Regions from separate parts of the Streptomyces sp. NBC_00057 genome, predicted to be linked through region 3. Evidence: riboswitches for the same ligand, from Rfam matches in the RefSeq annotation. Region 3 holds a riboswitch; each other region holds the start of a gene.
The links. A riboswitch is a leader RNA that binds a small molecule or an ion and turns the genes downstream of it on or off. The one in region 3 is predicted to bind cyclic di-AMP.

Region 1 (3,269 bases), 2.3 Mb from region 3:
AGCTCGGCGGGGGCGTCGCCCTCGCCGGCCGGGCCGACCAGTTCGCGCACGAGGGTGTACTGGGCGTGGTTGGTGTCCTGGTACTCGTCGACCAGGACGTGCCGGAAGCGGCGGCGGTAGTGCTCGGCGACGTCGGGGAAGGCCTGGAGCAGATGGACCGTCGTCATGATGATGTCGTCGAAGTCCAGCGCGTTGGCCTCGCGCAGCCGGGACTGGTACATCGCGTAGGCCTGGGCGAGGGTCTTCTCGAAGCCGTCCGCGGCCTGGCCGGCGAAGGTCTCCTCGTCGATCAGCTCGTTCTTCAGGTTGGAGACCTTGGCCGTGAACGCCTTCGGCGGGAAGCGCTTCGGGTCGAGGTCGAGATCGCGGCAGACCAGGGCCATCAGGCGCTTGGAGTCGGCGGCGTCGTAGATCGAGAACGACGAGGTGAAGCCGAGCTTCTTCGACTCGCGGCGCAGGATGCGTACGCACGCGCTGTGGAAGGTCATGACCCACATGGCGTTGGCGCGCGGTCCGACGAGTTGCTCGACGCGCTCCTTCATCTCGCCCGCGGCCTTGTTGGTGAAGGTGATCGCCAGGATCTGGCCGGGGTGCACCCCGCGCTCGGCGAGGAGGTGGGCGATCCGGTGGGTCAGCACCCGGGTCTTTCCGGAGCCCGCCCCGGCGACGATGAGCAGCGGGGAGCCCGCGTGGACCACGGCGGCGCGCTGCTCGGTGTTCAGCCCGTCGAGGAGCGCCGCGGAGTCGATGACGGGGCGGGGCGCGCCGTCGCGGTAGTACGCATCCCTGGGCGGCGGGTGCCCGTCGAATACGCCCGCGAAGAGGTCCTCCGGCACCGCTTCGGGTGCGGAGTCCTCGGGGGGCGGCGGGGGCTCTTCCTCCGAGTGCTGGAGGCCGGCCAGGAAGCTGTCGTCAAAGAGGCTGCTCATCGCTTGTCGAGTCTAGGCCGCCGCAACGACACACGACGGCCGCATGGCGAACCACACCCGACGGTCGGGCACACAAAGGCAGCGGCCACCCACTCCGTGTAAGGGAATTCGGGCCCTCGTCGGCCCTGGCCGCCCCACTTCATCGAGGTCACGAAAACGTATCGGGCATATCGAACATCGACCTTCACAGCAGCACCACGGGTTGGCTAGCGTGCTCGACCGGGCGGCCCGTACCCCCTGAGGCGAACCACGCCGAGCGGGCGCCCGCGCCGAATCCGGCCTGCCCTCGCGGGAGTTCGGAACCGGGGACCCACACGCAGCACCGGGGTGAATCGGTCCTTATCCCCCACTCGGACCGTAGGGCAGCCTTCCGTTCCGCCCGAACCCGACAGCTAACCCGGTAGGCGGTCCACGGAAGGAGATGCCGGCCTTGGCGTCGCATCGCAAACCGCGCACCCGGGTGCGCACCACCACACCGGCCGTAGGGCTCACCACGGCGGCACTGGCGTCCGTGACGCTGCTCTCCACACAGAGCGCCACGGCCGCCCCCGCCCCGAAGCCCAGCATCGAGGACGTACAGAAGAAGGTCGACGACCTCTACCGGCAGGCGGGCACCGCGACCCAGCAGTACAACCGGGCGAAGGAAGCCTCCGCCACCCAGCGCGCCAAGGTCAACGCCCTGCTGGAGGACGTGGCCAAGCGCACCGACAAGCTCAACGACGCCCGCAGGACGCTCGGCGCCTACGCGGCCGCGCAGTACCGCACCGGCTCCATCGCGCCGAGCACCACCTTCTTCCTGGCCGACGACCCGCAGTCGTACTTCGACCAGAACCAGCTGATGAACCGGATGACCGGTCAGCAGCAGAAGGCAGTCACGGACTTCCGTACGCAGCAGGCCAAGGCGTCGAAGAAGCGTGCCGAAGCGGTGCAGAGCCTGGAGACGCTGACCTCGACACAGACCACGCTGCGCACCAGCAAGCAGAACGTCCAGAAGAAGCTGGGCGAGGCGCGCGCGATGCTGTCGAAGCTGACCGCCGAGGAGAAGGCGCGGCTCGCGGCACTGGAGCGCAAGAAGGAGGCGGAGGCCAAGCGCAAGGCGGAGGAACTGGCGCGGCAGCAGGCCGCCGCCGAGGCGGAGGCGGACCGCAAGGCCGCGGAAGCCGCGAAGAAAGCGGAATCCGGCAGCGGTACGGGCACGGGCACCGGAACCGGCTCGGACAGCGGCGCCACCACCAAGGCGGAGAAGGCTCTCGCCTTCGCCGCGGCCCAGATCGGCAAGCCGTACGTATGGGGCGCGACGGGCCCGTCCTCGTACGACTGCTCCGGGCTCACCCAGGCCGCCTGGAAGGCCGCGGGTGTCGACCTCCCGCGCACCACCTGGGACCAGGTGGAGACGGGCACCCGGATCGCGACGGCCGATCTGCAGCCGGGCGACCTCGTCTTCTTCTACGACGACATCAGCCACGTCGGCATCTACAAGGGCGACGGAATGATGATCCACGCGCCGAAGCCGGGGGCGAATGTGCGCGAGGAGTCGATCTACTACATGCCGATCTACGGCAGCGTGCGGCCGTCGTAGCGGCTCACGCCCTTGCGCCTTCAGCTGCCGGACGGGCTCGAATTCCACGCCCGTCCGGCAGCGTGGGCGGCGCGGGCCGGCTCAGGTCCAGAGCGTGGCGATGAAGATGTTGGCGAGCGTCAGCCCACCCACCGCCGCGAAGGCGCCCTTGTCGACCTTCTCCTCGTCCCGCTTGACGTAGACGAGCGCGAGGATCACGACCAGGAGCAGCAGCTTGACCCCGATCTTGATGTTGTTCACGTGGTGGCCGTCGGCCTCATTGAGCCCGACCAGCGCGACACCGGTGACCAGCATCGTCAGTGCGCCGTGCAGCATCGCCGGGACGAACCGGGCCGCGCCCGCGCCCATCGCCTTCATCTGGGTCAGGAAACCGCCCAGCAGGGAGGCGATGCCGATGATGTGCAGGGCGACGAAGACATGTATGAGTACGTCCATGGGTCCGCAGCCTAGCCCCGGCCATATCACCACTCCACAGGCGGGTACGGCTTCCTACCGATTCACTCACGTCTGCACCAATTGCCTGACTTTGATGTAATTTTCCGATCACTTGGCGACAGCGCCGCGCCAAATTCGGGCAATAGGCGTCATTACGACTCTTCCCCCTGCCCCGGGTTTAGCGTCCCTACCCAGGTGACCCGCTTCACCGCCGCTCCGCACCCGGACGGCGAACCGGTCACCCCGCCGAGAGATCCGGCGGCGGGCCGCTCCCCCTGTTGGTGACCCGCCGCCGGACCTCGGACGGGCCCGCCGGTAGTCCCCGA
Region 2 (3,269 bases), 1.1 Mb from region 3:
CCGGCCCGGCGCGCCGCCAAGCAGCTCTCCAAGGAGCTCTTCCCGGCCGCGGCGCGGATGTCGCGCCCGCGCCAGGGCACCGAGGAGACTGTGGAGCGGATCGACTCGGCGGCCGTGCGTGCCTTCTTCGACGGCCACGTCCGGCCGTCCACGGCGACCGCCGTGGTCGTCGGCGACCTCACCGGCATCGACCTGGACGCCCTGCTCGCCGACACCCTCGGCGACTGGTCGGGAGACACCGCGGAGCCTCGTCCTGTCCCGCCGATCACAGCCGACGACACCGGCCGAGTGGTGATCGTCGACCGTCCGGGCGCGGTGCAGACGCAGCTGCTGATCGGCCGGATCGGCGCCGACCGGCACGACAGCGTGTGGCCGGCCCAGGTGCTGGGCACGTACTGCCTGGGCGGCACGCTCACCTCCCGGCTGGACCGTGTGCTGCGCGAGGAGAAGGGCTACACCTACGGCGTACGGGCCTTCGCCCAGGTGCTGCGGTCGTCGGCCCCGGATTCCGCCTCGGGGGCGACCGGTGCCGCGATGCTCGCCATCAGCGGATCGGTGGACACGGAGTCCACGGGACCGGCGCTGAAGGACCTGTGGACGGTCCTGCGGACCCTGGCGGCCGAGGGGCTGACCGATGAAGAGCGTGAGACGGCCGTGCAGAACCTCGTGGGTGTCGCACCGCTGAAGTTCGAGACGGCGGCCTCGGTCGCGGGCACTCTCGCCGACCAGGTCGAGCAGCACCTCCCGGACGACTACCAGGCACAGTTGTACGCCCGGCTCGCGGAGACCGGCACGGTCGAGGCGACCGCTGCGGTTGTCAACGCTTTCCCGGGTGACCGGCTCGTCACGATCCTCGTCGGTGACGCGTCACAGATCGAGGAACCGGTCCGGGCCCTGGGCATCGGAGAGGTGTCGGTGGTCGTCGGCTGACGGGCGTACCCGTCGTGGACACCGGACGACCGGCCGGGCCGAGGCGGGTGCCCCCCGCCTCGGCCCGGCCCGTTGCGTGTGACAGTCCATGGTCGACTTCCACCTTTGACCGAGCACCGAAGGCAACGGCCGGTCCACTGACCCGTCATACGTCCGCATATCGGGACAGAACGAAGATCCCTGTGAGCGAAATCTCGCCGGAGTCTTCCTTTTTGTCCGTTTTGGCGGTGAGGTTGCCTGCCTGCCCTGTGGGATGCGCTACAAAATGGCCTGTCCGTTTGGTGAATGTCAGTGACCCCGCTTAGCGTCGGCCGGGCTGTCCGTCACTCGTATGCCGCATCCGTGACGTACCGGGCAGCCATCGCCGAGTCCCCGTCAGGCGCGAGCCTGGGGAGCCGGGGACCCATGCAGTCCCTGGGGTGAATCGGATGCCTGAGCCCAGATGAGGCCAGGGCGTCCGTAGGAGACCTTCCTGCTCCGAACCCGTCAGCTAACCCGGTAGGCGAGAAGGAAGGAAAGGATCAGCCACTTCATGGCGTTCACCCGTGCCACCGGGAAGCATCGTGCCCCGAGCCGACTGACGCGCAGCAGCGCGAAGATCGCCGGCGTCGCGGCTCTGGCCACCACCGGCGTCATCGGCGGCATGGCCTCTCCGGCCCTCGCCGCGGACTCCTCCGTCAGTGAGACCGGTCTGAACCAGGTCATCGCCATCGAGGGCACCCTCGCCGACCAGATCGACGCCCAGGCCGACGCGCAGAAGCGCCAGGCCGATGTCGCGGCGAAGGCGAAGGCGGAGGCCCAGCGGAAGGCCGAGGCCAAGAAGAAGGCCGAAGCCAAGAAGAAGGCCGAGGCCGAGGCGAAGCGCGCGGCCGAGGCGCGCGCCGAGAAGGCCCGCGCCGCCCGGTCCGCCGAGCGCACCCGACTGGGTTACTTCCAGCTCCCGGTCGCCGGTTCGTACGTCACCACCGGCTACAAGTCCAGCGGCTCGCTCTGGTCCTCCGGCAGCCACTCGGGTATCGACTTCCATGCCGCGTCCGGCAGCTCCGTCGTCGCCGTCGGCGCCGGTACGGTCGTCGAGGCCGACTGGGGAGGTGCGTACGGCAACAACATCGTGCTCCGGATGGCGGACGGCACGTACACGCAGTACGGCCACCTCTCCTCGATCGGCGTCTCCGTCGGCCAGAGCGTCGGCGCGGGCCAGCAGATCGGCCTCTCCGGCTCGACCGGCAACTCCACCGGACCGCACCTCCACTTCGAGGCCCGGACCACGCCGTCGTACGGCTCCGACATGGACCCCGTCGCGTACCTGCGCGCCCACGGCGTCAACGTCTGACCGACGCTCCACCCGCAGCACCCCTTCGAAGGCCCCGGCAGCGCGCCGGGGCCTTCGCCGTGCCCGCCCGCAGTACCTGCTCCCCGAACCGTCCTGTGGCCAAAAGATATTCATGAATTTCCACCCGGCATCGGAAATGCGGCTGCATTGCAATAGAGTCGCAGAACAGGCGTCGGTCGGCCGCGTTTCGCGGGAATCAAGGCGGAGGTTCAGACATGCGTATTCCGGCGCATTCGGTATGCACGGCGATCCGTGACGACATCGTCTCCGGTTTCTTCGAACGCGGAAGCCGGCTTACCGAGGAGTTGCTGGCGCGCCGTTACGGGGTCTCCCGTGTCCCGGTACGGGAAGCGCTGCGCACCCTGGAGTCCGAGGGCTTCGTGGCCACCCGCCGGCACGCGGGCGCCTGTGTCGCCGAGCCCACCGAGGAGGAGGCCGCCGACCTCCTGGAGGTCCGGATGCTGCTGGAGCCGCTGGGTGCCGCGCGCGCCGCGCAGCGCCGCACCGGGGCGCATCTCAAGGTATTGCGCGGTCTGGTCAGGCTCGGCCGGGAGCGGGCCCGGCGGGGCGAGGGGGAGGACCTGCGTTCACTGGGTGGCTGGTTCCACGAGACGTTGGCGCAGGCCTCCGGCAGTCCCGGCCTGATCGCGCTGCTCACCCAGCTCCGGCACAAGATCGCCTGGACGTACACGGTCGAGCAGCCGGCCCGCCCGGTGGACTCCTGGGCCGAGCACGGGGCCATTGTGGACGCGGTGGCGCGGGGTGACGCGGGGTGACGCGGAACGGGCCAGGGCGCTGGCGACCCAGCACGCCGAACGGGCCGCGGCCGCGCACCGGCTGCGCCGCGCCGACCGGCCGGGCCGCCGCGCCGACGCCTCGCGCGCCGACCGGGTGAGGACTTCGCAACATTCCGTAAACGCCACGGGTGTTCGGCATTAACAATTACGCCGTATACAAAGAGTTGTGATTCTGTGAGGGCCTTCTTTGGGCTGCCCGAATTTGCTCC
Region 3 (3,269 bases):
AGGACGGTTCCGACCGATTCGGCCAGCTCGGCGACCGCGCGCTCGAAGCGCTCGGCCACGTCGTCGGGGTCGGTGCCGGGCCTGATGATGTCGTTGCCGCCCGCGCAGAAGCTCACCAGGTCGGGTGCGAGCTCCTTGGCGCGCGGCACCTGCTCCTCGACGATCTGGTCGAGGAGGCGTCCGCGTACGGCGAGATTGGCGTACCTGAAATTCCCGTGAGCGGAGCCTTCGGTGCCCGTCCCCGCATCGGGGTCCGGGAGCTGGTCCGCGAGAAGTACCGCGAAACGGTCCGCCCAGCCGACGAAGGTTCCGTCCGGGCCGGGGTCGCCGACTCCCTCGGTGAAGCTGTCGCCAATCGCTGCGTACGACCCGATGACGCCATGTCGGTTGATGACGCCACGTTGATTTTTTCTCGAATCGTCTGCCACAAACGCTCATCCTGCACCGCTGAATGTGACCTACGCGACCGTAATAAGGGGTTGACGGGTGGCGAGATAGACCACCAGGTCAGGTTTTGGTAAAGGGGGAATAAGCAGAAGGGGCGGTGCGCCGTCGCGCACTGCCCCTTCTGTGTTGCTCAGGTCATGCCTTGTCGCTCAACTGCCCGGCCGTTCGGCTCAGACGTAGATGCCGTGCGAAGCCAGGTAGGCGATCGGGTCGATGTCCGAGCCGTACGCCGGGCCCGTGCGAACCTCGAAGTGCAGGTGCGGGCCGGTGGCGTTGCCGGTGGCGCCGGAGAGGCCGATCTGCTGACCGGTGCTCACGGTCTGGCCCGCGGAGACGGAGATCGAGGACAGGTGGCCGTACTGCGAGTAGTGGCCGTCGGCGTGCTTGATGACGACCTGGTTGCCGTACGCGCCGCCCCAGCCGGCGGTGACGACGGTGCCGGAGGTGATGGTCTTCACGCCGGTGCCGGTGAAGACGGGGAAGTCGATGCCGGTGTGGCTGCCGCTGGACCAGTTGGAGCCGGAGGCGCGGTATCCGGTGGTGTGGTTGCCGGGGACCGGGTGGGTGTAGCCGGAGCTGTTGCTCCGGCCTGCCGGGGCGGAGGTCTTGGACTCCGTGACCGTCGAGGCCTTGACCGGGGCGGACTTGGCCGGGGCGGACTTCTCCACGACCGACGAGGGCACCGAGGGGGCCTTCGACGGGAGGGCCGCGCCCGCGCCGGCGCCGGTGGACGCGGCGTGGCCCGGCTCCTTGCCGCCGAGCGTCAGCTTCATGCCCGGGAAGATCAGGCCGGGGTCTTCACCGACGACCTTGCGGTTGTCCTGGTACAGCTTCTGCCAGCCGCCCTTGACGTTGTGCTCGGTGGCGATCTTCGACAGGTAGTCGCCGGAGACGACGGAGTACGTCGTGGTGGCGGCCTGCTTCTGCGCGACCGGCTTGGCCGGGGCGGCGTGCGTGGCGGCGGCGGAGGCCGACTGCGGCGCGGCGGCCGGGGCCGACTGCGGCGCGGCGTGGGCACCGGTGGCGCCGAGCAGCGGCAGTGCGATGACGGCACCACCGGCGCCTGCGGCGGCGATGCCACGGGCGATGGTGCTGGACTTCGTACGACGGTGCTTACCCGATATGGACATGACGTGCTTCCTCTCCGGCGCCTGCGAGGTGAGCTGTCGGGTTCGGGCTGGAGATGCCCGGCCGCGCCGAGCGCGACTTCACCCCTAGCCGGCCGGATTTCTCCGATCGGCGGCCTACCTGGTTCCCCCGCTCCTGCCACACGATGAGTGGGTGCGAATTCCGGGCGGCGGCAGGATTAGGCGGTCCGTCCGGATTGACGGTGACCGTAAGCGAGTCGGGACGGCGATAACAAGCCACTGATTCCGCACCGGAATCCGCGCTCGGAAATCGGCGCGGAATTCCGGTCACACTCCGTGGATTAAGGATCTTGGCTTTCCGCGCCGCGCACGGAATACCCGACCGCCTCGCCAGCACACACCGTCACGGATATGACTCCGCTCACGAGGGAGCCACCATCTCCCGCGCAAGCGGGGTGTATTGAGCTAAATGCACAGATTACGGACATGTCATGCCCATCATTCGCGTCGCAGCCTCAGCACCCGCGCATCGAGATCCCCCCGAAGCCCGGTGTGCAGCCCCTGATGCAGCAGTACCGAACCGTGGTGCACGGCCCCCGTGTCCAGGCAGGTGTACGTCGCCGCGGGGTCGATCCCGCGCAACCGCAGGGCCGGGGGCCGCTCCCCGTACCTCTGCGCCTCGAGCCACATCAGGACCACGGTCTCGTCCCCGTGGACGTACTGGACCGCACTGAGTCCGCCGCGCGGGGCGCGCAGCCGGTACAGCGCGCCGTGCTGCACCACCGGCCGGATCTCCTTGTAGAGATCCACCCAGGTCCGCGCCTCGGCCAGCTCCTCCTCGCTCCACTCGGTGAGGTCCCCACCGACCCCGAGCACACCGGCCATCGCGCTCACGAAACGGAACCGCAGTGAGCTGACCCTGTCGTTGAGCTGGACATTCGGGCTGTCGGTGACCCAGGCGGCCATCACCCGGGCCGGATGGATCTGGCCGAAGCCCTCCTGGATGGTGAGGCGGTCGAGCGGGTCGGTGTTGTCGGAGGTCCACACCTGGTCCGTACGGGACAGAATCCCCAGGTCGATCCTGCCGCCGCCGCCCGAGCAGGACTCGAAGGCGACGGAGGGGTGCGCGGCCCGGAGCCGGTCGATCAGCGCGTACAGGGCGTCCACGTGCTCGATCCAGAGCTTCTGCTGATACTCCTCACCCGGCCAGCCCGCGTCGGTGAAGCTGCGGTTGAAGTCCCATTTCACATAGTCGACGGGCGTACTGGAGAGCAGTGTGTCCAGTTGCTCCCACAGATAGTTCTGCACATCGGTGCGGGCCAGATTGAGCACCAGTTGATTGCGGAACTCGGTCCGCGCCCGCCCGGGGAAATGCTGCACCCAGTCGGGGTGCGCGCGATAGAGATCGCTGTCGGCATTGACCATTTCCGGCTCGACCCAGATACCGAACTGCATGCCGAGTCCGTGCACTTCGTCGGCGAGCGGCTTCAGTCCGCCGGGAAAGCGGTCCGGATTCGGCGTCCAGTCGCCGAGCCCGGCCCGGTCGCTGGTGCGCTGCCCGAACCACGCGTCGTCCACGACGAACAGCTCGGCGCCCATCGCGGCGGCGCGCTCGGCGAGGGCGCGCTGCTGCTCCTGCGAGATGTCGAAGCCGGTCGCCTCCCAGGAGTTGTAGAGCACCGGCCGCAGGCTCTGTGCGTCCGGGATCACATGGGCCAGCTGCCAGGCGTGCCA

Region 1: linked by a shared signal. The riboswitch ahead of OG953_RS17135 (NlpC/P60 family protein) and the one ahead of OG953_RS06640 (peptidoglycan DD-metalloendopeptidase family protein) in region 3 are both predicted to bind cyclic di-AMP.
Region 2: linked by a shared signal. The riboswitch ahead of OG953_RS11560 (M23 family metallopeptidase) and the one ahead of OG953_RS06640 (peptidoglycan DD-metalloendopeptidase family protein) in region 3 are both predicted to bind cyclic di-AMP.

What each region holds. Positions count from the first base shown of each region.
Region 1 is NZ_CP108256.1:3,708,589-3,711,857, forward strand. It holds gene pcrA (DNA helicase PcrA) at 1-929, opposite strand, end outside; cyclic di-AMP (ydaO/yuaA leader) riboswitch at 1,187-1,352, shown strand; gene OG953_RS17135 (NlpC/P60 family protein) at 1,351-2,508, shown strand; gene OG953_RS17140 (hypothetical protein) at 2,590-2,943, opposite strand.
Region 2 is NZ_CP108256.1:2,458,011-2,461,279, reverse strand. It holds gene OG953_RS11565 (M16 family metallopeptidase) at 1-930, shown strand, start outside; cyclic di-AMP (ydaO/yuaA leader) riboswitch at 1,283-1,450, shown strand; gene OG953_RS11560 (M23 family metallopeptidase) at 1,463-2,263, shown strand; partial or broken gene OG953_RS11555 (GntR family transcriptional regulator) at 2,479-3,202, shown strand.
Region 3 is NZ_CP108256.1:1,373,961-1,377,229, forward strand. It holds gene OG953_RS06635 (SGNH/GDSL hydrolase family protein) at 1-428, opposite strand, end outside; gene OG953_RS06640 (peptidoglycan DD-metalloendopeptidase family protein) at 618-1,577, opposite strand; cyclic di-AMP (ydaO/yuaA leader) riboswitch at 1,583-1,741, opposite strand; gene OG953_RS06645 (alpha-galactosidase) at 2,034-3,269, opposite strand, start outside.